DNA from 3 places in the Paenibacillus sp. FSL R5-0475 genome. Region 1 is predicted to be linked to each of the others. Evidence: predicted binding sites of a transcription regulator. Region 1 holds the regulator's gene; each other region holds the start of a gene.
The links. Region 1 encodes Rex, which represses fermentation and respiration genes when NADH is low (regulators of the CRP and FNR family bind a similar motif). Its sites were predicted from a motif close to TTGTGAAATATTTCACAA; they were not measured.
Positions count from the first base shown of each region.

Region 2: a site for Rex is predicted at 2,867-2,884, ahead of pflB (formate C-acetyltransferase). Genes of this name have one in related genera too.
Region 3: a site for Rex is predicted at 2,428-2,445, ahead of MKX41_RS04730 (DUF1641 domain-containing protein). Genes of this name have one in related genera too.

Region 1 covers NZ_JBBORK010000001.1:3,356,782-3,364,962, forward strand. Annotated here, with positions in the region: gene MKX41_RS15040 (cell wall elongation regulator TseB-like domain-containing protein) at 318-836, opposite strand; gene MKX41_RS15045 (amidohydrolase) at 1,006-2,307, opposite strand; gene MKX41_RS15050 (redox-sensing transcriptional repressor Rex) at 2,294-2,947, opposite strand; gene dinG (ATP-dependent DNA helicase DinG) at 3,079-5,940, opposite strand; gene MKX41_RS15060 (tetratricopeptide repeat protein) at 6,077-6,718, opposite strand; gene panD (aspartate 1-decarboxylase) at 6,830-7,213, opposite strand; gene panC (pantoate--beta-alanine ligase) at 7,206-8,096, opposite strand; gene panB (3-methyl-2-oxobutanoate hydroxymethyltransferase) at 8,098-8,181, opposite strand, start outside.
Region 2 covers NZ_JBBORK010000001.1:3,629,072-3,637,252, forward strand. Annotated here, with positions in the region: gene pflA (pyruvate formate-lyase-activating protein) at 1-300, opposite strand, end outside; gene pflB (formate C-acetyltransferase) at 516-2,777, opposite strand; gene adhE (bifunctional acetaldehyde-CoA/alcohol dehydrogenase) at 3,030-5,651, opposite strand; gene MKX41_RS16375 (ABC transporter substrate-binding protein) at 6,052-7,515, opposite strand; gene MKX41_RS16380 (carbohydrate ABC transporter permease) at 7,648-8,181, opposite strand, start outside.
Region 3 covers NZ_JBBORK010000001.1:1,119,677-1,127,857, forward strand. Annotated here, with positions in the region: gene MKX41_RS04715 (hypothetical protein) at 1-541, shown strand, start outside; gene MKX41_RS04720 (nitroreductase family protein) at 649-1,266, opposite strand; gene MKX41_RS04725 (DUF2785 domain-containing protein) at 1,529-2,371, shown strand; gene MKX41_RS04730 (DUF1641 domain-containing protein) at 2,577-3,020, shown strand; gene MKX41_RS04735 (NAD(P)/FAD-dependent oxidoreductase) at 3,060-4,238, shown strand; gene MKX41_RS04740 (SGNH/GDSL hydrolase family protein) at 4,399-5,031, shown strand; gene MKX41_RS04745 (hypothetical protein) at 5,397-6,317, shown strand; gene map (type I methionyl aminopeptidase) at 6,350-7,096, shown strand; gene MKX41_RS04755 (DJ-1/PfpI family protein) at 7,113-7,694, shown strand; gene MKX41_RS04760 (hypothetical protein) at 7,719-8,181, shown strand, end outside.

The DNA.
Region 1 (8,181 bases):
ACACTGTTCTAATTACAAACAGTAGTATATCACAGGTGTATATACTATATTGAAAAAAAATGTGAAGATATTTAAAATTTTATTTTTTAATTCTTTCCATTTTATTTAATTTATTGATTTAATTCGACAAAAAAAGGGCTGTTACTCTTAAAATAACAGACCTTTTTTCGTATGAATCTTTAAATCCCAATATATAAATCCACTCTTATAGTATATCACAATTCGTGTACTAATAGTATATCAAATAATATGTCATTTTAAAAAACAAGCGAACCATAAATGGTCCGCTTGTTTCTCTTATAATGCCTTTGTTTAATTTAGCGGCTAGGTAAACTGTAACCTTCACCCATTCGAGCCCCATCCGAGAACCGATAAAATTGATAATAATATCGACCGCTTTGTTTATAAAAAAGCTGCCAAGCATACTCCCCGTTATATACTCCTGGCAACAACCGCTCAATGCTGATGTCCGGAAGATCGGCTTTTATAAGGCTACGCATTTTCGCTTCAGAGGTCCCTTTACTTAGTTCTTCAGCATATACTGCGTCGGTTCCTTCAGCAAACTTCCCGTCTACAGTAAAACGTACCCAAACCATCAACTCGGTCCCGGCTTCATTCTTCCCTGTTAAGACCCAGTACACCGCATTTTCATCCCACACGGATTTCTGCGCTTTGGTTACCTCTGTCAGACCAGCACTGGTTTTAGCGACATCCTTAGCGATATCTCGCTCGTTCCATTGATCTTTCATAATATAAGCATAGAACTGGATAAGTCCAAACAGAAGGAGCAGAATCAGAACTGACCCCAGGAGGATCCATTTTTTCCTTTTCTTCAAGGTACAGCTCCCTTTCTAGTAATATATCTTTTTTGATTATATAACACACCTGTGTGTTTATCCAAAGTTTCATATCCAATTCAATGATCTAATGATCAGAAACACAAAAGGCTGTAACTTTGCAATCGCAGAAAGTCACAGCCTTTCAGTTATTCGTTATGATCTTAGACTACCGTTTAAGCAGTCCATCAAATGATTCTTGCGCCTTACGACGGATTGCTTCCTCATCTAGCGTTACACATTCTCCGTGTTTTACAACCTGTTTACCATTCACCCATACATGCTCAACATCCTTGGCACTGGCAGAGTATACAGCATGAGACAACAGATCTGTATGTGGTAGCAAATGCGGCTGGTCTATATCAATCGCGATAAAGTCCGCTTTCATGCCAACAGCGAGTCTACCCACATCATTTAAAAAGATAGACTTTGCGCCATACTCTGTAGCTATACGCAGCGCTTCCGGAGCTGGAACAGCCGTCGGATCACCACTTACACCTTTATGGATGAGGGCTGCAAGACGCATCTCTTCAAACATATCCAGGTTATTATTGCTTGCCGCACCATCTGTACCCAGTGACACCTTCACACCAGCCTTTAGAAGATCCGTAACCCGAGCCACTCCACTAGCCAGTTTCAGATTACTTCCTGGGTTATGAGACACGCCTACATCATGACGAGCCAGTATCTCGATCTCTTCATCATTCAAATGAACGCCATGAGCAACAATAGACGGACGAGTGAACATTCCAAGCTTCTCTAAATGCGCTACAGGCCGAAGTCCGTAATCCACCACATTCTGCTCCACTTCGCGTTTGGTCTCGGACATATGGGTATGCATCGGTAAATCCAAATCATGTGCCGCTTGTACAAACTTAACAAAGAAGTCCGGTGGGCAAGTATATGGGGCGTGTGGCGAGATCATCGTCGTAATTCTGCCGCCAGCCTTACCATGCCAATTTCGTGCAAAAGAAATCGCTTCCGCAAGCTTGTGATTTTGTACTTCCTCTGGGCATAATCCGATTACGCCTCTCATCAGTACAGAACGAATGCCTGATAATTCGACTACCTCTGCTACTCGATCCATATGATCATACATATCCAAGAAGGTTGTAGTACCACCTTTTAGCATTTCCAGTACCGACAAGGAGGTTCCCCAGTATACATCTTCTCCAGTGAATTTCGCTTCCATCGGCCACATCTTCTCTTGAAGCCACACCTGAAGTGCCAAATCATCTCCATAACCACGAAGCAATGACATTGCCGCATGGCCATGTGTGTTTACCAGACCTGGCATAAACAGCAGACGACTGCCATCAACAACTTGCACATCATCTTCCATTAAAGGCTCTTCTTTTCCTATGTAAGTGATCAAATCATCTTCAATAGTCATATATCCATTCAGAACCGGCTCATCCGTTCCCGGAATAAGAAAACGCCCGCCCTTAATAATCGTTTTACTGCTCTTCATTTCCGGTTTCTTCCTTTCCATCTTTCAAATAATAAGCAAGGCTTTGCAAATCCGTTGTAAAATCGGCAGCATGAACCCGGATATTCGATGGTGTTTTTAGAATCACTGGTGCAAAATTCAAAATCGCCTCAATGCCAGACTCAATGAGAATATCTGCTACATTCTGCGCTTCTGAATCAGGCACAGTAATGATCCCAATTCGAATACCTTGCTCACGAACCGTCTGACCAAGCTCCTCCATCGGCTGAACGGTAAGAGAGTTGATTTTCCGCCCTACCTTAGGTGCATAGGAGTCAAATATAGCGGTAATCTTCATAGTATCTTTCAGATAAGCATTGTAATTAGATAATGCATGTCCAAGGTTACCGGCACCTACTAAAGCCACATTCAATTGTTGATCCAGCTTCAGAATATGACGGATTTTTTCAATAAGATAAGTTACGTCATACCCGATACCTTTTCTACCAAAGTCTCCAAAATAAGCTAAATCTTTACGAATTTGAGCAGGATTCAAATCAAGTTTTTGTCCTAGTTCTTGTGAGGAAACGGTTAATATTTCACGTTTCTGGAGATCATTCAAGAAACGCAAGTACACAGGAAGTCTGCGAACAACGGCTTCTGATATTTTATCCGATTTCATAATTTACCTCCTAATTTAAGTGATATTCTGTTCAAATCCTATCGAAATATCTGCACCTCGTCTCAAGGAAGAGCGGTATTCTTATACCGCCCTTCCTTGTAGAGAGATTAATAAGATCGATGACGTTCTTTTCAAGAAACGCCTCCGTCTTCCAACCACTCCGCTATACGAGGAACCATTTGATCCGTAAGCATATGCTCCATTTTCGGGCCAGGCAACGAATAGAGGAAATACTTCCCATAGTGAGATTCGATCACCCTTGTGTCATACACAATAACAATACCCCGATCTTGCGCTGTCCGTACCAGCCTCCCAAATCCTTGCTTGAAGCGAATAACCGCCTGAGGAACAGACAACTTCATGAACGGATTCTTTTTCTGGGCTTGTAATAACTCAGACTTCGCTTCCGCTAGGGGGTGGTTTGGCGGTTGAAATGGGAGTCTCACGATGGCCAAGCATGTTAATGCTTCACCTGGAATATCTACACCCTCCCAAAAGCTGCTTGTTCCTAACAGTACAGAAGCTGCACTGTCCTGAAAACGGCGGATCAGCTTGCTACGGCTGCCCCCCTCCACGCCTTGACCTAACACCGTGATCTCTTGTGAGGCTAGAGCCTCTTTCAGAGGATCGTAAACCTGGCGTAGCATCTTGTAAGAAGTAAACAGGACAAGCATCCGCCCACGTGTTGTAATAGCTGCTTCTGCTAGTGACTGTACGAGTGTATCGACAAATCGGGCATCGCCTACACTCCCCTTCACACTTGGGAAATCCCGCGGAATAACTAACAGCGCCTGCTCCCGATACTTAAAGGGAGAAGGCAGGAGTGATGTCATCAGACGCCCCTCTTCCGCAGCTTCATTAAGTCCGAGATTATCAATCATAAACTGGAAAGATTTATCGACAGAGAGTGTCGCCGAAGTTAGTACGATACTTTTCTTCTTGTCGAAAAACAGCTCCTTAAGCTGAGTACTAACATCAACAGGAACGGCATACAGCTGTAGCGATTTACTGCGATAATTTCCATTCGCCTCCAGCCAATATACTACATTCTCATCATTTAATCCCATAAAAAACCGTACTTGCTCACGTATAGAAGCTAAATCCTTAAATAAGCCGCTAATATCGGTAACTAGGCTATCTGAGGAAGATTGACCTTCTTGATCTCGCATCTCATTAAGCATTTTATCACCTTTACGGATAATTTCGCTTAATGTCAGATTCATAGTATTCTCTAGAGCAACCAATTCATCCCAATCTTTCGGTTTACGGGTAGGAAGTAGCCGCATGACTAACTGGCCGGCTTCTCCCGCCGCTGCATCGCTGCGTTCCGGCAAGAGGCTGAATAGTTTATCACTAAGCAGATCCCAGGTTTCTTTTACGGTAAGAAGATCCGGATAGATTCTATCGATTACTCCGCTCCATTCAGAAGCTTCCTCACTGCCTGATGACTGAAGCATTTGGCGAAGTGTAGGAAGTTGGCCATTTCGACTATCCTTATAAAGACGCGATAGTGTATGTGCCACCGTGAAATGCTTCATATGCATGCCTAAATGCTTGCCAGCCACGTCCTCCAGATGATGGGCCTCATCTATTACAAGATGTTCATAAGCCGGAAGTAGTTGATGCCCAGCCTTAACATCTGCGAAAAGCTTAGAGTGGTTCGTAATGACCACGTCTGCAATACCAGCTTCATGCTTAGCCCGATGATAATAACACTTACGGAACCAAGGACACGAGCGACCCAGACAAGAATCGGTATCGCTTGCTACCGTCTCCCAAAAATCTCCGCCACGTCCACTTAGATTGAGCTCTTCGTCATCTCCTGATTCACTTTGTGTCAGCCAAACGATCATCTGAGCCGCAGTAAGCGCATCTTCCCTCGGACTTATAAAGTCTTTTTTATTAATTTTATGTTCGAACTTACGAAGACACAAATAATGCCCTCTGCCCTTAAAAATTGCAGCTTTAAATGGAAAAGGAACTACCTGCGTTAACAAAGGAATATCACGCTCACGCAATTGATCCTGCAGATTAATAGTATGAGTGCTGACCATGACTTTTTCATTAGTGCGTACGCTTTGGTATATGGCAGGCAATAAATAACCAAGGGATTTACCGGTTCCTGTCCCTGCTTCGATCAATAGATGCTTGTCTTCGGCAAGTGCCGTCATCACCTCATTGATCATAATATCCTGAGCTTCTCGGCTTTCATACTGTGGCAAAGTTTCTTTAAGTCGTTTCGTTACTTCATCCATATAATCTGTAAAAGATAAATTGTGTAGTGGATTCTCAGCATGCTCGTCTCGAGGTGGAGCTAATTCGTTCCAGTCTCCTACAGCAAGCGCTAATTGACGATAGAAAGTCAGATCACCTTCGGGCTGAAGCGTCTCCGCTTCCCGTTCACGCAGCAGACCATCAAAATACCAACCCAGATCACTATCCTCTTCCGTAAACAGCTCACAGAGTCTCTGAATCGTCAGCAGAGGCAAATCGTAGAGCTCCTCCAGACATTTCAGCAATACAAGAGCAGTTGCGAGTGCATCACTGTCTGCCTGATGCGGACGATCATGCGTCACTCCAAAATGTGCACTAACTGATCCTAGTTGATAGGATGTGAGGGAAGGAAAGCAGATTTTCAGAAAATCAATCGTATCTAAAATCCGCCCTTGAAATGGTAAATACCCACATCGGTCTAAAGCATTTTGCAAAAAATGGAAGTCGAATGCGACATTATGCCCTACAAGCACAACATCATCCAAGAGTGGGACAAGCTCCATCATCATCTCATCCAGCTCAGGTGCATCCTTTACATCATCGTCGGTAATCCCCGTTAGACCAGTTATAAAAGGAGGTATCGGCGTTCCGGGCTTGACGTAGGAACCATATACCCGGGAGATGGACCGGTCTTCTTCTATAATTGCAAGGCCAACCTGGATAATTTCACCCACGGATTGGGTTCCCGTTGTTTCAAAATCAAGCACGGCAAATTTCATTATAATTCTATTCCCTTTCAATTGAGACTCTTAATCAGCATAACAGAAGTTGCGAAAAAAGGCGATGCACACCACTGGTTCAGGGGATGCATCGCTTGAATGAAAATGCGGAATAATAAACCGTAAACGTAATAATTTACAATAATGAAACAAGCTGATTTCCGAAATGAAGCTTACCTCCTCGGCGGCGGCAAACCTCCAAATTAACGGTTGGTTCAGGAAGTGCCGGGTCAAGTTGCAAAGAAAGGCCAAACAGCTCCTGCGCTTCATTGAACCGTTCTTGAGAGGCCCTGATGCAACCTAAAGCGTTATAAACCATTGCCTTCAGCTTGGTTTCCCGTATCAAACCGAGCATATGGTTCAGATGGCTCCAAGCAGCTTCCCCCTCCCCTTCCTGCAGGTAAGAGATGGCTAAATATAATCGAGCAGCCAAGCTATCCGGATATTGCACAATAACTTCCTTAAACTGTTCAATACATTTCCCATACATCAGCAGCTTATAATACCCTTGACCTCTAACAAAAGTATCCATACACAGCTCGGGTGCTTCCTGCTCTGGCACTTCCTCTTCAACCACAGTCGTAAAATCTACACTTTCACGAAAGTGACTTAGCTTCTCAGCAAAGGCCAGCCATTCATCCATCACTTTATCACTAAGTCGATGCAGCATATTATAATTGCATAAAAGCTCATTCCGGCGGGCACCCTCCGCTGTAGGGTAATCTGTAACGATCTCCTGAAGCACCTTGTTCATTTCAGCAAACAAATGTTGAAACATGGGCTATCCCCCCTTACTGAAGATGAAATCAGTTCAGCTTGCCTGACTTCATTTTCTGCGAGAACGGGGTCTTTCATCCCTGCCATTCATTACATGGCGTAAGTCCATAATTTAAGCGATTGTAGCATGCAATTCATGATCAGCCAGCTTCACTGGTCTGTTGTTCTCATCCACGAATACCACCGTTGGCTTATGCGACTCCAGTTCTTCCGAAGACAGCATCGCATACGAAATAATAATTACTGTATCTCCCGGTTGAACAAGACGTGCAGCTGCACCATTTAGGCAGATCACACCACTGCCGCGAGGCCCTGGAATAACATAGGTTTCTAACCGTGAACCATTATTGTTGTCCACGATCTGCACTTTTTCATTCTCAAGAATATCTGCCGCTTCCATTAAGTTCTCATCAATGGTAATACTTCCCACATAATTCAAATTGGCTTCTGTCACCGTCGCGCGGTGAATTTTGGATTTCATCATATGTCTAAACAAGAGCGGCAACCTCCTTTGGAATAAATACATTATTGTCAATTAATCGCGTTCTGCCAAACTTCACGGCAAGCGCTATAATAATCTCCCCATTTACATCCGTTAATAAAACTTCGTTCTCTAAGCCTTCCAGATTAGGGAAAGTCAGTATTTCCGCATAATCAATGACCGCCAAAGGAGAGCTGGAAATAACCGAGGTCAACAATTCCCGCACTTCAGCAACGGTTGTTACTTTTCCTTCTTCAATGGACTGACGTGCTTCACGCAAGGAACGAGATAACACCAGTGCTTGAGAACGTTCCTCTGGAGATAAGAATACGTTACGCGAGCTAAGTGCAAGTCCATCTCCTTCACGAACGATAGGGCAAGGTACAATTTCAACATTCATATTCAAATCAGATACCATTCTGCGGAGCACAGCTACTTGCTGAGCATCCTTTAGCCCGAAGAAAGCATAATCTGGCTGCACGATATTGAATAGTTTATTAACAACTGTTGTTACGCCATTAAAATGCCCTGGACGCGAAGCCCCACAAAGTCGAGTGGTAAGCTCTGATACCGAGACAGTAGTCCGGGTAGGCTGCGGATACATTTCTTCCACACTGGGGATAAATACAATATCGACACCTTCGCGTTCCGCAAGCTCCAAATCACGCTCTTCATCGCGCGGATAGGAATCATAATCCTCATTCGGTCCGAACTGCAGCGGGTTCACAAATATGCTCATAACGACCGTGTTGCTCATTTCTCCTGCCCGCCGAAGCAGACTGGCATGTCCTTCATGCAGGTATCCCATGGTTGGAACAAACCCAATCGGGGTATGCCCACCTTGTCTCATATATTCCAAAGCTTCGCGCAGTTGCTTAATACTTCTGACGACTCTCATCTTATTCCCCATCCTTTCCGGCACCGCCGTATAAAGATTCCAGAACGGTTTCATCTGCTTTAAAAACATGACCTTCATCTGGGTA
Region 2 (8,181 bases), 270 kb from region 1:
CAGATTCCAACGCTTCTTAACTTCCGTAAATAATTGTTTTACAAATAGCGCCTGCAAAGTTGGTTCTCCGCCGGATACTGTTAACCCACCACCGGATGAACGATAGTAGTTTAAATATGGCTCGATCTCCGAAAGCACTTCTTCTAGAGTCATTTCCTTACCTTCATCTAAAGCCCAAGTATCAGGGTTATGGCAATACTGGCATTTCAGCAAGCACCCTTGCATAAATAAGACAAATCGAATACCAGGTCCGTCAACGGTTCCAAAGGTTTCCAAGGAGTGTATGCGACCTTTAATCATAGGATGTCATCCTTTCTCCAGGACTGACTAACAGTCCATCTTTCACGAAGAAGAATCCCTGCCTTTAAGACTGTGTTCTCCTTAATCGCGACCGTAAAATTTAAAATTTTAATGATTCTTGAACAAGATATTACCGCCCTTGAAACAAGAGCGGTAATTCCTTGCAAATATTTTAGAGCATATCTCAATGAAAGATCTTTATAAATATAAACAAATTACATTGAACCGTGGAAAGTACGGTTAATTACGTCCATTTGTTGTTCGCGAGTCAACTTGATGAAGTTAACTGCATAACCGGATACACGGATAGTCAATTGTGGATAGTTCTCAGGGTGATCCATAGCGTCCATCAGCTGTTCACGGTTAAATACGTTAACGTTCAAATGCTGAGCGTTATTATGGAAGTATCCGTCCATCATGTGTACCAGGTTAGACTTACAGGATTCATCGTCTTTACCCAGTGCCTTAGGTACGATAGAGAACGTATTGGAGATACCATCTTGTGCATCGGAGTAAGGCAGTTTGGCTACAGAGTTCAGTGAAGCCAGAGCACCTTTCTTGTCGCGTCCGTGCATTGGGTTAGCACCTGGTGCGAATGGTTCGCCTTTTTTACGTCCGTCAGGTGTTGTACCTGTCTTCTTACCGTACACTACATTCGAAGTAATGGTCAATACCGATTGAGTCGGTACAGCATCACGATATGTTTTGTGTTTACGGATCATAGACATGAAGGTTTCAACCAATTCTACTGCGATGTTGTCTACAGCATCGTCATTGTTACCGTAGCAAGGGAATTCGCCTTCAGTTTCGAAGTCAATTGCAATACCTTGTTCGTTACGGATTGGTTTAACCTTCGCGTATTTAATCGCACTCAGTGAGTCTGCTGCAACGGACAGACCAGCGATACCGCAAGCCATTGTACGCAGAATGTCGCGATCATGCAGTGCCATTTCGATACGTTCGTAAGAATATTTGTCATGCATATAGTGAATGATGTTCAAAGTGTTAACATAAGTCTTAGCCAACCACTCCATCATCGGTTTGAAGCGTTTCATTACTTCGTCATAATCTAGATATTCAGAAGTGATAGCTGGGAATTCCGGTCCAACTTGTGCTCCGGATTTTTCGTCTTTACCACCATTAATAGCATACAGCAAAGCTTTTGCCAGGTTGGCACGAGCGCCGAAGAACTGCATTTGTTTACCGATACGCATTGGAGATACGCAGCAAGCAATCGCATAATCTTCACCCCAGTATGGACGCATTAGATCGTCATTTTCATACTGAATTGCACTAGTTTCGATAGAAACCTTAGCACAATATTTTTTGAAACCTTCAGGCAATCTTTCGGACCAAAGTACAGTTAAGTTTGGTTCCGGAGCTGGACCCAAGTTGTACAGGGTGTTCAGGAAACGGAAGCTGTTCTTGGTAACACGAGTGGTTCCATCTTCAGCCATACCACCGATGGATTCAGTTACCCAAGTAGGGTCGCCGGAGAACAGGTCATTATAGTCAGGTGTACGCAAGAATTTCACGATACGCAGTTTCATTACGAAATGATCGACAATTTCTTGTACTTGTTCTTCAGTCAAAGTACCTTCTTCAATATCGCGTTCTGCATAAATGTCTAGGAAGGAAGAAACACGTCCCAGGGACATCGCTGCACCATTTTGTTCTTTAACTGCTGCCAGATATCCAAAGTATACCCATTGAGTAGCTTCTTTGAAGTTCATCGCTGGTTTGGAAATATCCATGCCGTGAGCAGCTGCCATTTCTTTCAATTCGCCCAGTGCACGAATTTGCTCGGACAGTTCTTCACGTAAACGAATTACTTCTTCTGTCATGGAATCAACTTCAAGCTCAGCTAGTTGTTGCTTTTTGTCTTTAATCAAGAAATCAATACCGTACAGAGCAATGCGGCGGTAGTCGCCGATAATACGTCCACGGCCGTAAGCATCAGGAAGACCTGTGATAACGCCGGATTTACGTACTGCTCTCATGTCTGGTGTATATGCATCAAATACGCCTTGGTTATGCGTTTTGCGAATGTTCGTGAACATGTCAACGATGTTTTGTGGAAGCTCGAAGCCATAAGCCTTCGTAGCATCAACCATCATCTTGATCCCGCCGAATGGCTGAATGGAACGTCTGAAAGGAGCATCAGTCTGCACGCCTACAATTTGTTCCTTGTCCTTGTCAATGTAGCCTGGAGCATGTGAAGTGATTGTGGAGACAGTATCTAGGGAAACATCCCATACGCCGCCTCTTTCTCTTTCTTCCTTGCTCAGCTGGGAAATAATCTTCCACAGTTCAGTTGTGTTACTAGTAGGACCTACGAGGAACTCTTCGTTACCTTCATAAGGCTTAATGTTACTAGCGATAAAGTTGTTAACGTCAACTTTCTTGGACCATTTACCTTTTGTAAAACTTCTCCAACCGGATTTCACTTCATTTACTTCTTTTTCAATCACCGACATGCTAAATCCCTCCATCTATATTTATTATATTTGTAGAGATCGCGGGCTTGAAGGTTGATCCCGTGTCTCGTGATCCCCAAAAGATGTGGTTGTTCCAAATTTCACAATCAACATTTCATATGTGGGATCGTTGTTTATATAAACATTCTAGTTTATTTTCTATAAAAACACTGTGACAAATATCACCTTTCGAGTGATATTTGTCACCTTTATCTAAGTCCACAACTATCCTATTCTCTATATAACCATTTATTAATTATCAAATCTTCCGTAGAACGCATTACGGTATACATCAGCAAGCTCAGAAACCAGTGGCAGCTTAGGATTGGCAGTTGTACATTGATCTTCAAACGCACGGTCAGCCAAGTAATCTACGCGGGATTCGAAGTCCTTAGGATCAAAGCCCAGTTGTTGGAACGATTCTTCGATGCCCAATTTTTTATTCATATCGCGAATAGCATTGATCAGGCTAGTTACACCTTCTTCAGTTGTGCGAGCTGGCAATCCCAGAATACGGGCAATTTCAGCATAACGCTCATCAGCTACGAAGTGCGAATATTTAGGGAACGAAGCGAACTTCGTAGGTTTTTTAGCATTGTAACGGATAACGTGTGGCATAAGGATCGCGTTAGTACGACCATGAGCAGTGTGGTACTGTCCGCCCCATTTATGCGCCAAACTGTGGTTAATACCCAAGAATGCATTGGCAAAGGCCATACCAGCAAGTGTTGATGCGTTATGCATTTTCTCACGTGCTACTCTGTCGCCTTCCAGCGCCGATTTTTCAAGGTATTGGAATACCAGTTGGATCGCTTTAATAGCTAGACCATCAGTATAGTCACTCGCCATAACCGATACATAAGCTTCGATAGCATGTGTCAATACGTCCATACCTGTATCAGCAACAGCAGTTTTTGGCAAGCTGTATACGAACTCTGGATCAATGATAGCCACATCTGGAGTTAACTCGTAGTCAGCCAAAGGATATTTAGTGTGCTGTTCAGTTGTTTTATCGGTAATAACTGCGAAAGATGTTACTTCCGAACCTGTACCCGAAGTTGTTGGAATCGCTACAAACTTAGCTTTGTTACCAAGTTTAGGGAATTTGTATACCCGTTTACGGATATCCATGAATTTTTGTTTCAGACCATTAAAGTCTGCGTCTGGATGTTCATAGAATAACCACATTCCTTTTGCAGCATCCATTGGGGAGCCGCCGCCAAGTGCGATAATGCAGTCCGGTTGGAATCTGTTCATCATTGCAGTACCTTTTTCAACTGTAGTTGTCGATGGATCTGGTTCAACTTCAGAGAACACTTCGATAGCTACAGGAGTTTGACGTTGACGCAGGTAATGTTCAACTCTTTCAACATATCCAAGCTTAACCATCATTGGGTCAGTGATAATTGCGACACGTGTGATATCAGGCATTTTGGTCAGGTACTGAGTAGCGCCTTTTTCGAAATAGATCTTGTCAGGTACTTTAAACCATTGCATATTCACGGTACGACGATTCACCCTTTTCACGTTGATCAAATTGATTGCTGTAACGTTTTGCGACACGGAGTTACGACCATAAGATCCGCAGCCCAGAGTCAACGAAGGGATATTAGTGTTATAGATATCGCCGATCGCACCATGTGTGGAAGGCGAGTTAACGAGAATACGTCCTGTTTGCAGACGGTTAGAGAACTTCATGATTACTTCTTCGTTGTTGGAGTGGATAGCCGAGCTATGTCCCATACCACCAAATTCAACAATTTGAGCTGCGCGTTCGATACCTTGATCTGCATTCTTAACTTTGTAGCAAGCAAGAACCGGGCTTAATTTTTCAGCGGAAAGTGGATATTTAGTGCCTACACCTTCAAGTTCTGCTACCAGAATCTTTGTGCCGGCAGGGACTTGAATGCCACACATTTCAGCAATTTTCACTGCGGATTGACCTACGATTGCTGGGTTAACCGCACATTTATCTACGTTCATTGCTCCACTAGTCAGTTTGGCAGCTTCTTCTTTATTCACAAAGTAGCAGCCATTAGCAATCATCTTTTTCTTCACTTGATCGAAGATTGGTTCTTCGATAATAACAGCTTGCTCGGAAGCACAGATCATACCATTATCAAATGTTTTAGAAAGAATGATGTCCGTTACGGCTTGATCAATATCCGCGCTCTTTTCAATGAAAGCAGGTACGTTACCAGGGCCTACGCCAAGTGCTGGTTTACCACAGCTGTAAGCTGCTTTTACCATTGCAGAACCACCAGTTGCCAAGATAAGAGCAACGTCTGGGTTGTTCATCAATGCGTTTGTCTTGTCCATTGTTGGCATTTCAATCCATTGGATACAGTTCTCAGGAGCGCCAGCTTTCACGGCAGCATCATGAAGAATTTTTGCAGCAGCTGCACTACACTCTTGCGCAGATGGGTGGAAACCGAATATAATAGGGTTCCGTGTCTTAATCGAAATCAACGCTTTAAACATCGTGGTGGATGTAGGGTTGGTTACCGGTGTGATACCCATAACAATTCCGACGGGTTCAGCAATTTTTTGGAAGCTATCATAAGCGTTGTCTTCAATAACGCCTACTGTTTTATCGTATTTAATTCCGTGCCAGATATATTCAGTTGAGAAGATGTTCTTCGTAATTTTGTCTTCGTATACGCCGCGTCCAGTTTCTTCTACGGCCAATTTTGCGAGGTACATATGTTTGTCGAGTCCAGCCAACGCCATTGCATGAACGATTGTGTCAACTTGCTCTTGGTCTAGCGCCATGAACGCCTCATGCGCTTTTTTTGCTTTATCCACTAAATTCTGAATATACTCTTCAGCGGTAACTTGTTTAACTTGGGCGGCGACTTCGTTCTTAACTGCCATCTCCCTCGTCCTCCTGTCAATTTTTAGTTGTTTTTCTCTACACATTTATCTTATCACATGATTTCCACCTTGTATAGTGAAATCTTTCACAAAGTATAAAGTTTTTTTGATTTGTTTTCAAAGCGCTTTCATTCGATCATATTATAGTCTTTTTACCATATTATGTGCTATAAAAACCTTTAAATCTTAGAATTATACTTTAATAAGCAAAATTTCAGCTCCTTTTTATTCCATATATCTAAAATCAGTACACAAAAATGTATTCTCTTCATCACAGTCAATTACGATTTCTCTACACTGTAATAATTTCCAAATGATTATCACTATTTCTGAAGATTTATAAATTTATAAATCTTCAGAACAAAAAACCGACCCCAAAGGGGCCGGTTTTTGCATTAGACTATTCCGCTTTAATCGTATCAAAGAATTTCTCTTGCACTGTTTTAGCTGCTGCTTCTAACTGGCTCTTGGAATCCGTTCCTTTTTTGGAGAACAGCTCTTGAATAACATTGGACATGGTTGCGTAATAGTCCTGTGTGTTGTATTGAGCTTCAGGTTTACCATCCAAAAGTCCCATAATGTCAGGGCTATATTGGTATACATTTGTGTACTTGTCATAAACCGCTTTGATCTTCTTACCAAACTCAGAATCAGCTGAGTAGTAGTCTAAGAGCGGCGGGATAAAGTATTTGCCATCGGTTGTACGTTGTTGAAGAATTGCATCCAGTGCTTCCAAACCTTTGTCAGAGAAATAATCAAAAGTAATGTAGCGGAATGCCATTTCTTGTTCATCTGGCGTAGCATTTGGATTGATTACTAGATAGTCACCACCAAGTACCCCTGTGTGTTTTCCGCCTTTTTCCATAGCTGGCATAGGATACGTAAGCACATCCTCAGGTTTCAGTCCACCTTGGTTCAATGCTTGCTCGATAACGCCATCAGATCCGGCCATTACCATTGCTGTACGACTTTGTTGGAACGCACCTACAGCATCGCCCCAACCAAGTGCCCAGTCCTGAGGAATCGCGTTAGCTTCCCATCTAAGTTTCTTGTAGAAATCCAGTGCTTTAACGCCAGCATCGGAATTAAATGTAGCTATAACCTTACCGCCTTCAATCTTTTGAATCTCTCCGCCAGCTTCAAACAGGAAGTTGGTCCAGTTCCAACCTGATTCGTTCCCCTTACCCATTGGAGCAATACCGGAAATACCTTTTTTGGCATCAGCTACACCTTTAGCCGTATTCAGCATATCATCCCAAGTCCAATCCATAGGTGGAATGGCTACGCCTTTTTCATCCAGCATTTTTTTGTTGATCATAGTGGTTGTTACATAACCTTTTTGTGTTACTCCGAAAACTTTGCCGTCGATAATAAATTGATTTTGAAGCACGGTGTTAATTTGATCTTTAAATTCATATTTGTTCCACAGATCTGTGATGTCAGCAACCCAGCCCTTTTCAACCAGGAATTTAGCTTCTGTAGCAAAAGTATTAAAGAAGGTTGGTGCTTCATTCGCAGCCATTTTGATTCCTATTTCACTTACATTGTACTGCCAGTCGTCTTTAACGATTTCTACGTTCGGATATACCTCTTGGAAACGTTTGATTTTGTCGTCTTCCTGTGCTCTTATTTCAGTCAGGTCAGGTGTTGGATAGTGAATCTTGATCGTCACTTTTCTTTGAGTAATGTCATCCACTGGTGCATCCGTAGCGGTTGCTGTATTATCCGTTACCGCATTTGTTGGCGCAGCAGATGCTTCCCCGCCTTTGTTCCCCGCTGTGTTTCCGTTATTGTTGCCGCTGCAAGCAGATAGCAACGATCCGGCTACAAGTACGCTTAGTAGAACGCTAGAGTACTTACGCATTGAAACTCCCCTTTTCAATTCATAATTATCTTACATATCGATCATAAATTAGAAACCGTTTACAAACGAGGTGCATTTATATTCCTTTCATGTGCATGTTTACGATCCGTGGATAAATTCGTCGATAATTGCTTATCCTTTCACTGCCGACAAAGCAACCCCACGCATAATGAATTTCTGGAAAATCAAGAAGACAATGATTGGAGGCAAGGATACTATAAACAGGATTGCAAATTTAATATTAGTATTGAGTGCCTTCACATTAATAACGTATTTATAAATGGCTGTCGCAAGCGTGTATTTCTCTTCACTGTGCATAACCAGAGATGGCCAGAACCAGTCATTCCATGCAGTAGAAAAGATAAAGATCGCTAATGTAGCAAAAATCGGAATGGATAGTGGCACGGCAATGGAGAAAAAGCTTCTCGGCTCAGAGGCCCCATCAATTCGTGCTGCTTCAAAGATTTCTGGATGAATCCCGTCAAAAAAGTTCTTTAACAATAGAAAGTAGAACGTGTTCGCTCCCGCTGGCAACCAGAAGGCCGCATACTGATTCAGCAATCCGAGCTCTTTCAAATTGACAAAGTTCGGGATCATGTAACTGGTCGCCGGAATAAACAATGTCATCAGGAAGAAGAAGTAAATAGCTCTTTTGTAAGGAACATT
Region 3 (8,181 bases), 2.2 Mb from region 1:
CGGATATCCCGGAATAGGGGATTTGGAGAACATCAGTAAAGTGGACCTCCGTGATCGGATGATTCATACATACCAATACAGTGAGTTGGAGCTTACAGAACATATACAAGCCATTCAACTCTTTGTACATACGATGCAGGATGGCGATTATGTGTTGGTGTGTGATGGCGATTGGGTACATCTAGGAGATCTTGGCGATTATTTTTACAATGAATTATTTGACGCGCCAGACATCGGTACATGCCATCGACGTGGTGTAACTTGGCTGAAAAGTCTTCCTATAACCGATCTAAACGCAGGGATAAAAGAGTTTCTTAGCGATAGTGGAGTGGTCAAACAGTATAAGGGGCCGATGCCTAGTGCTCGTGTGGATCTGTGGATTACAGGTTCTTCTGATTCAGAGCAAGCGGTGAGTAATCGAATGCATGTGGATGAAGAGACATTATCAATGGCGCTCGATATTTTGAAGGAAGCTCTTGTTAGTGAGAACGCCGAACGACGGGAACGAGCAGCGATTGCAATTCTTCAGTATGCTAAGTAGTGAAGAAAGATTTATGCTCCACATCCTTAGTAAAAAAGCGTTCCATCCGAACTTCAAATATCGGATGAAACGCTTTTGTTATATCTATCGATATCTTCCAATGACCCTCAGATAAATTCAACGAATTCATTGACCGGTTTACGATAGCCACGTGGTCTGATTTTATGTTTCTTGTCTTTGCCGATAGTGATCAGCATAACAGGTACCATATGATCGGGTAGATTTAAAGTGGATTGAATCGCTTCCGGATCAAAGCCGATCATCGGGCAGGTATCCCAGCCTTTATCTTTGGCAATCAGCATGAAGTGCATGGCAGACAGAGAAGCATTCCGAATAGCCTCATCTCTTTGGAAAGCATCATTTCCTTTGTATGCATTGTTAATCGTTTCTATCTCTGCATCATAATCCTCTTGACTCATAGCCCCTAAAGCTTTAAGTCCTCCGAAGATTTCTGGGGCTTTCAGATAAGCATTCTTATCCCCGAGTACCACTATTACCGCTGAGGCGGAGTGGATTTTATATTGACCGTAAGCCGCTTTACGAATCTCTTCTTTTAAATTCTCATTAGCAACCACTTTATAATTGGCATGTTGAAGATTATATGCAGATGGAGCCAATCTGGCGTAAGAGAACATTTCCTCTAGTTCATTCTGTGGGATCTTCACCCCTTCAACAAAATTCATAGCAGACCTGCGGGATTCAATCAAATCTGTAAAAGCGCTCATGAGTTATTCCTCCATATGTTATGTATTTGCTTGTTAATTATAAATAAGTGATATTTATAAATGAACTAACTATTAGTTACTAACTCAAAATAGCACAGTTAATTATATTCGTCAATGATTAAATTCACTTCATTTACATTCAGCTCTCTAAGTAGCTTGGAGTGTCGAAGAATAAATAGTGTGTTGTAAAATATTGGGATGTAAATTAGGATATTAGGATACGAAAAATTTAATTTCTTTTATTGATGAAAGGGTGGGAATGTTGAACGATACTAGAGAGCAGTTGATAATTGACCTGCAAAGAATTGAAGAGAACGATTACGAGCTTAGAAGTGGGGAGCAATTAAGGGATTGTGTGAAATTGATGCTTGAGTACATAGGAGATCCACAGCCGAAGCTACGAGATGATTTGATCTATTCCACCTTCTACAAATGGATTAACGAGAAACAATGGTTTAGTGATGCGGAGCTTCGTGAACTACTTTTGATTCTCCTTGACGAGCAGCATTTGTTCTATCACATTGGCAGCAAAGAAGATCAGGCTGTGTTCACAAGAACGTTTTCGGTACTGATCGTTGCGCTGATTCTTCAGCGGCATAGGGAACAGGCTTTTTTAGATAGCGCAGAGTTTACAAATGTGAAGGAAGCGCTGATTAGATATTATGAGGAAGAACAGGATTTACGAGGATTTATGCCAGAAGAAGGCTGGGCACATGCTGCAGCCCATGGCGCAGATGCCTTGGATGGACTGGTACTCTGCTCGGAGAGTGATGCTGCAATAAGGGAAGAGGTTTTGGCAGTCATCCAAAGGATGCTTTACAACGATCAGTACATATTTAGCGATGAAGAAGATGAACGGATCGCTACGATTGTAGCTACAATGATAGATCATCATTTACTTCCACAACAATCTATTGTCGACTGGATTCGCAACTTGGAGCAATGTGGGGGGTGGCCGAGAAGCCGCGGCCAGTACGTTGCTCGTGTGAACACCAAAAATTTCGTTCGTTCTCTGTATTTTAGATTGCTACCATTAAAGAACAATCCGGCAATGGTCGAGGTTTTATTGAAAGCGGAGATGAATTTGAATGAATTTACACAATAAGCATTTAATCATCTATGCATATAAATAATATCGAAAATTATGACTAATTTATTTTAATGTAATAAAAATCACAAAACTTTAGAAAAAATCAAAAACTTTGTGACATTTATAACTTGATAAGTGCTATAATAGAAATATGGCGTTATAAGTTTTTATTTTTTATTACTATTAAGCAGCAAAGCTTATTTGCAGAGGAGATTCGGATATGTCAGAAACAATCACTCAAACACAACCTGAGCAAGAATCACCAAAATTAGCTGTCACTCAAGAACAAATGAATGTTCTAGAGCAGCTATTGAAGCCTGAAGTTCAGGAGTCGTTAACTGTCTTAGTGGAACAGTTGCCAAAATTAACAGAGCTTGTTGGCGTGCTCACAAAGTCATATGACTTTGTTCAAACTGTTGCTGCGGATGAAGTCTTGAAAAGTGATACGGTAAGTGCAATTAAAGAACTTGCTGAACCAGTGGTGCATTCGGCGAAGAATATGGCAGCTACAGTGATCGAAGCGCAAGATCGTGCGAATGAAAATAGCGATGTGATCGGTGTATTTGGTCTTATGAAGATGATGAAAGATCCACAAGCACAGAAGCTTTTCCGTTTCGTAAATGCTTATCTTCAAGTTGCCGGCGAACGCAGTCAACAGAAATAATATTTTTTATATCTCATTCGTAAGGACGGAGGAAACATCATGTCTAAACATATTGTCATTCTAGGAGCAGGTTATGGTGGTCTACTAAGCGCCTTAACTGTACGCAAGTACCTGAAGAAGGACGAAGCTAAAATTACAGTCGTTAATCAATATCCTACACATCAAATTATTACAGAATTGCATCGTCTTGCAGCGGGTAGTGTTGCAGAAGGTGCTGTTGCTATGCCATTAGCTAAGCTTTTTGCAGGTAAAGATATCGACCTGAAAATTGCAAAGGTGAATTCTTTTTCTGTTGAAAACAAACAAATTACACTATCTGATGGTGTGACATTGTCCTACGATGCTTTAGTTGTGGGTCTTGGAAGCACTACGGCTTATTTTGGCATTCCAGGTCTTGAGCAATACAGTATGGTTTTGAAATCGGCAGCAGATGCTAACAGAATTCATCGTCATATTGATGAGCGTATCCGTGAATATGCGAAGTCTAAAAATCCAGCGGATGCAAGCATCCTAATCGGTGGCGGTGGCTTAACAGGTGTTGAACTTGTTGGTGAAATCGCTGATGTGTTGCCAACACTCACTAAGAAATATGGCGTGGATCCTAAAGAAATTAAACTGATGCTGGTTGAAGCAGGCCCTAAGATTTTACCAGTATTGCCAGATGCATTGATCGAACGCGCAGTGGCAAGCTTAGAAAAACGTGGTGTTCAATTCTTGACAGGACTACCTGTTACGAATGTAGCGGATAATGTCATTGACTTGAAAGATGGTCAAAAAATTATTGCTAACACCTTCGTATGGACTGGCGGCGTACAAGGAAATCCACTGATTGGTGAGTCCGGTCTTGAAGTGAACCGTGGTCGTGCAACGGTAAATGAATTCTTGCAATCCACATCACACAAAGACGTATTCGTTGCTGGTGACAGCGCCGTTGTCTTTGCCGAAGATGGTCGTCCATATCCGCCAACTGCACAAATCGCTTGGCAAATGGGCGAATTGATCGGGTACAATCTTTATGCATACTTGAAGGATAAATCATTTGAATCCTTTAGTCCGATCAACTCAGGTACGCTTGCGAGCTTAGGTCGTAAAGACGGTGTAGCCATCGTTGGTGCTAGCTCAACTCCGCTAAAAGGATTACCTGCAACCTTGATGAAGGAAGCAAGTAATATTCGTTACTTGTCCCACATTAAAGGATTGTTTAGCTTAGCTTATTAATTGTATTATTGGAAAACCTGCTCTAATTTGAGCAGGTTTTTTTGTTGATCTCTAGTGGTTTCTACCATGAATTGTTAATGATTGTCCTAGTACGTAGTATTCATTTTTGATATACTATATTGGCTAATATTAACAGGGGAAAATAGGGGAGGATTACGTGATGTTATTCCGACAAAACGATGTCATTCTGTTTCAAGGCGACAGTATAACGGATTGGGGTCGTAATTATGATGATGCTTCATCGCTTGGTGTAGGTTATGCATTGATGGTCGCCGCTCGTCTGGGGCATTTATATCCTGAGAAGAATCTTACGTTCTATAATCGTGGAATTAGCGGCAACCGTGCAGTAGATTTGCAGGAACGCTGGGAGAAGGATTGCCTGAATCTGAAGCCGACTTGGGTGTCCATATATATTGGGATAAATGACACTTGGCGCCGCTTTGATTCTGGTCAGGAAACAACGCCTGAACAATTTGAAGCTGCATATCGTGATCTGATCGAACGCACGCAGCATTCGCTGGCTGCTAATTTAGTCTTAATCGAGCCATTTGTGTTGCCTGTCCCAGAAGATCGTAGAACTTGGCGCCAGGATTTGGACCCTAAAATTCACATTGTTCGTGAATTGGCACGTGAATATGGTGCATTACTTGTTCCGTTGGATGGCCTGTTTGCTGCGGCATCCGTGAAAGCAGAGCCTGCTTATTGGGCTCCGGATGGAGTACATCCATCACCTGCGGGCCATGCACTTATTGCAGAGGCTTGGCTTAAGACGGTTAGCGCAATTCAAGCTTAATCGTCTGATCATATCACTACATATTTACTTGATTTTATAAGACTAGAACCACTCATTAAAGGAGCAGGTTATAGTCTTTTTTTAAAAATATAAGAATTTATATGCTCCATGCTATAAATTATCCTTATATTTCTCGCTTAAACACTTGCCGTCCTTATAGGGAAGCCGAAGGCGTTTATGCTTGTAATGGTTCGGAAAGTCGATTTCTTTATATTTATGGACGCTGTTATAATTAGGTTATGTTTCTTTTCTTGGAGGTGGTTCGCATTAGGAAATTACTATGGGTTGTACCCTTGTTCTTGGTTGCTCTTTTAAGCGGGTGTAAGAATGATGTGGGCTTCATCAATGCAAGGTGGATCGCCGGAGTGTCTTTAACTCCTGTAACAACTAGTGATCAGAACCAAGTTGATCGACCCGAACATTTTGAGACCCTAATACTGAAGGACTCCGCTCTGATTAAGGCGCTTTCGGAGGCTATGAACAAGAGTGAAAAATTATCAGGTGAGCTAGATTGGGCTCCTGATTTCGATATGGAGCTTGTGTATGGTGATGGCTACTCGGAGGATTATTACATAGCAATAGGTAATGAACTTGGCTATAAAGGTTTATTTACTACAGCTGAGAATGGTGGTCAGGGCTACTCTATTCCGGTGAAAAACGCAGATCAAATAAGACAACTCATCTATGGAACAGCAGATCAGGCGAACATAGAACAGACGGAGTCGCTGGAGTCTTCTGTTAAGGTTACAGGTCCAGTAACGATATCACATAATGATCTCTATCCCTTAACTAATAGAACTGGATTCTTGAATCTGCAGCTTTTAGATGGAACCTACAGTGAGGATTGGACAATACCAGGTCCGTTGATGGGAAGGAATTGGAGTGGCAGATTTGGGCTTGTTCTTATCGATAATCAAGGGAGAACTTTGAATAGCTTTCCACTCAGTGAACATTTTGAGGATCCCATAATATTTAATGATTTTTTTCAAATTCAGTTTGAGGACTATAATGGCGACGGCGATCCGGATTTTACGATTGGTCAGTACGGATCCAGTAATGGTTACTTCTACAAGCTATTTACGCTTAGAAAAAATAACGTTATAGAGGAATTAGGGATCAAACCCGACTCTGATTTATTTATCAGCAGTCCTAAGGGGTATTCGATAAAGCTTGATAAAGTGGATGATCATAGCTTCAAGAGAAGTTATTACGATAGTGTAGCCGGTAAACAGATGGAAGATATTTTTCAGTGGAATGGAAGTGCATTTCAGAAGTTAGACAAGTGATTCATACCAGAAGTGAGAGGAATGTGTGATAGATGACGAGTGATACCATACAAGATTTAGAAGGGCTAAAAGCCATAGGGAAAGTAGTAGGACATACCATCGCCGAGATGAAAAAGAAAGTAACTCCAGGTATGACAACAGCGGAGCTTGATAAGATTGGAGCTGAAATTCTAGCGGAATTCGGAGCATCTTCAGCCCCAATGATAACGTATAATTTTCCAGGCAGCACCTGCATCAGTGTGAATGAAGAGGTTGCTCATGGGATTCCTGGTCCTAGAGTGATTAATGCTGGTGATTTGATCAATATTGATGTATCTGCTGAACTGAATGGTTATTATGGGGACGCCGGAGTTTCGTTTCAACTACCACCTTATAATGATGACATTCTTCGACTATGCCAGAGTGCAGAGGAAACTATGATGAGCGTGATCAATCATCTGAGAGCAGGGATGAAGGTCAATGAGATTGGCAGAATGATGGAACTCGAAGCTCGGAAACGCGGCTATAGAGTGGTACGTAATCTGTGCAGCCACGGGATTGGCAAATCACTCCATGAGAAGCCTTTTGAAATCTTACCTTTCTACAATCCAAGAGTGACTACAGTGTTAAAAGAGGGACAGGTGATTACGGTTGAACCTTTCCTTTCTACTGGAGCAGATTACGTGGAGCAGCAGTCGGATGGATGGACACTGAGTGTCGTAGACAATGGTCGGGTAGCACAGTTTGAACATACGATTATTGTGACTAAAGGTGAGCCTATTATCCTAACCAAGCCATAAAGAGGAGAGTGCGAAATTGAAAATCGCCTTTATACTTTTTGACGGGATTACGTTCTTAGATTTTGCGGGGTTCTATGATGTTATTTATCGATTGGGGCAATTTGAAATCGGCAAAAATTTGTCTTGGGATATATGTGCAGCGTCGGAGGAAGTGACGGATGAGTTAGGTTTCACAGTTAAAGCTGGAAAAGTGCTGCCAGAGCTTTCGGAGTATGACATGGTATTTGTACCTGGAGGGATGGGGACACGGAAACTTCGTTATGATGAAGGTTTTGTCTCGTGGCTTGCTGGTGCTCACAATGTTCCTTATAAGGTATCTGTCTGCACAGGCTCACTGCTGCTTGGGGCTGCGGGGCTGCTAGGAGGGAAGAAAGCTACTACCCATCCATCTGCCTATGAATTACTAAAACCTTACTGTGAAGAAGTTGTGGAGACCCGTATTGTGCATGATGGTAATGTGATTACAGGTGGTGGAGTGTCCACTTCCATTGATCTGGGGTTATATCTGATTTCACGCTTGGCTGGAGAAGCAGCGATGGATTCGGTAAAAAAGCAGATTGATTATCCATACGAGATGCAGGGGATTGTTCAAATCTAAAGGTAAATACCGGAGGGACCAGAGATGGCTGGACAAAAAATGATTGATATGCTGTTTCAGCAATGGGTAAGCGATAAGGAGCAGTGGGGACAGCTTAGAGATTTGCTGATGAAGGAGAGCAATCTTCCCGGACCACGAGTGAATTTGGAGCTATCAGGCAATTTTGCCAAACATTTTGCCCATCCTAAACTAACAGAGACAGACTGGGAGTTTCTTAATTCCTGGGCTAATCTTACAGAGGCAGAAGCTGGGGTGAATGATCCCCGTGAGTTTCTGCCGTTTTGTGCGGTTAGAGCGCTGGGCGCTTATTACAGCTACGCTGAAGAAGAGCAGCGAATTATGATTCAGAGCATCATTAAGACAGCCATGAACGACTCCAGATGGAGGATGCGTGAAGCGTCTGCTATGGCGCTGCAAAGTATAGGGGAGGATGGTTTTGCCCTTATCAGGCAGTTGATCGACATGTGGGAGGAGGGTGCGAACGGGC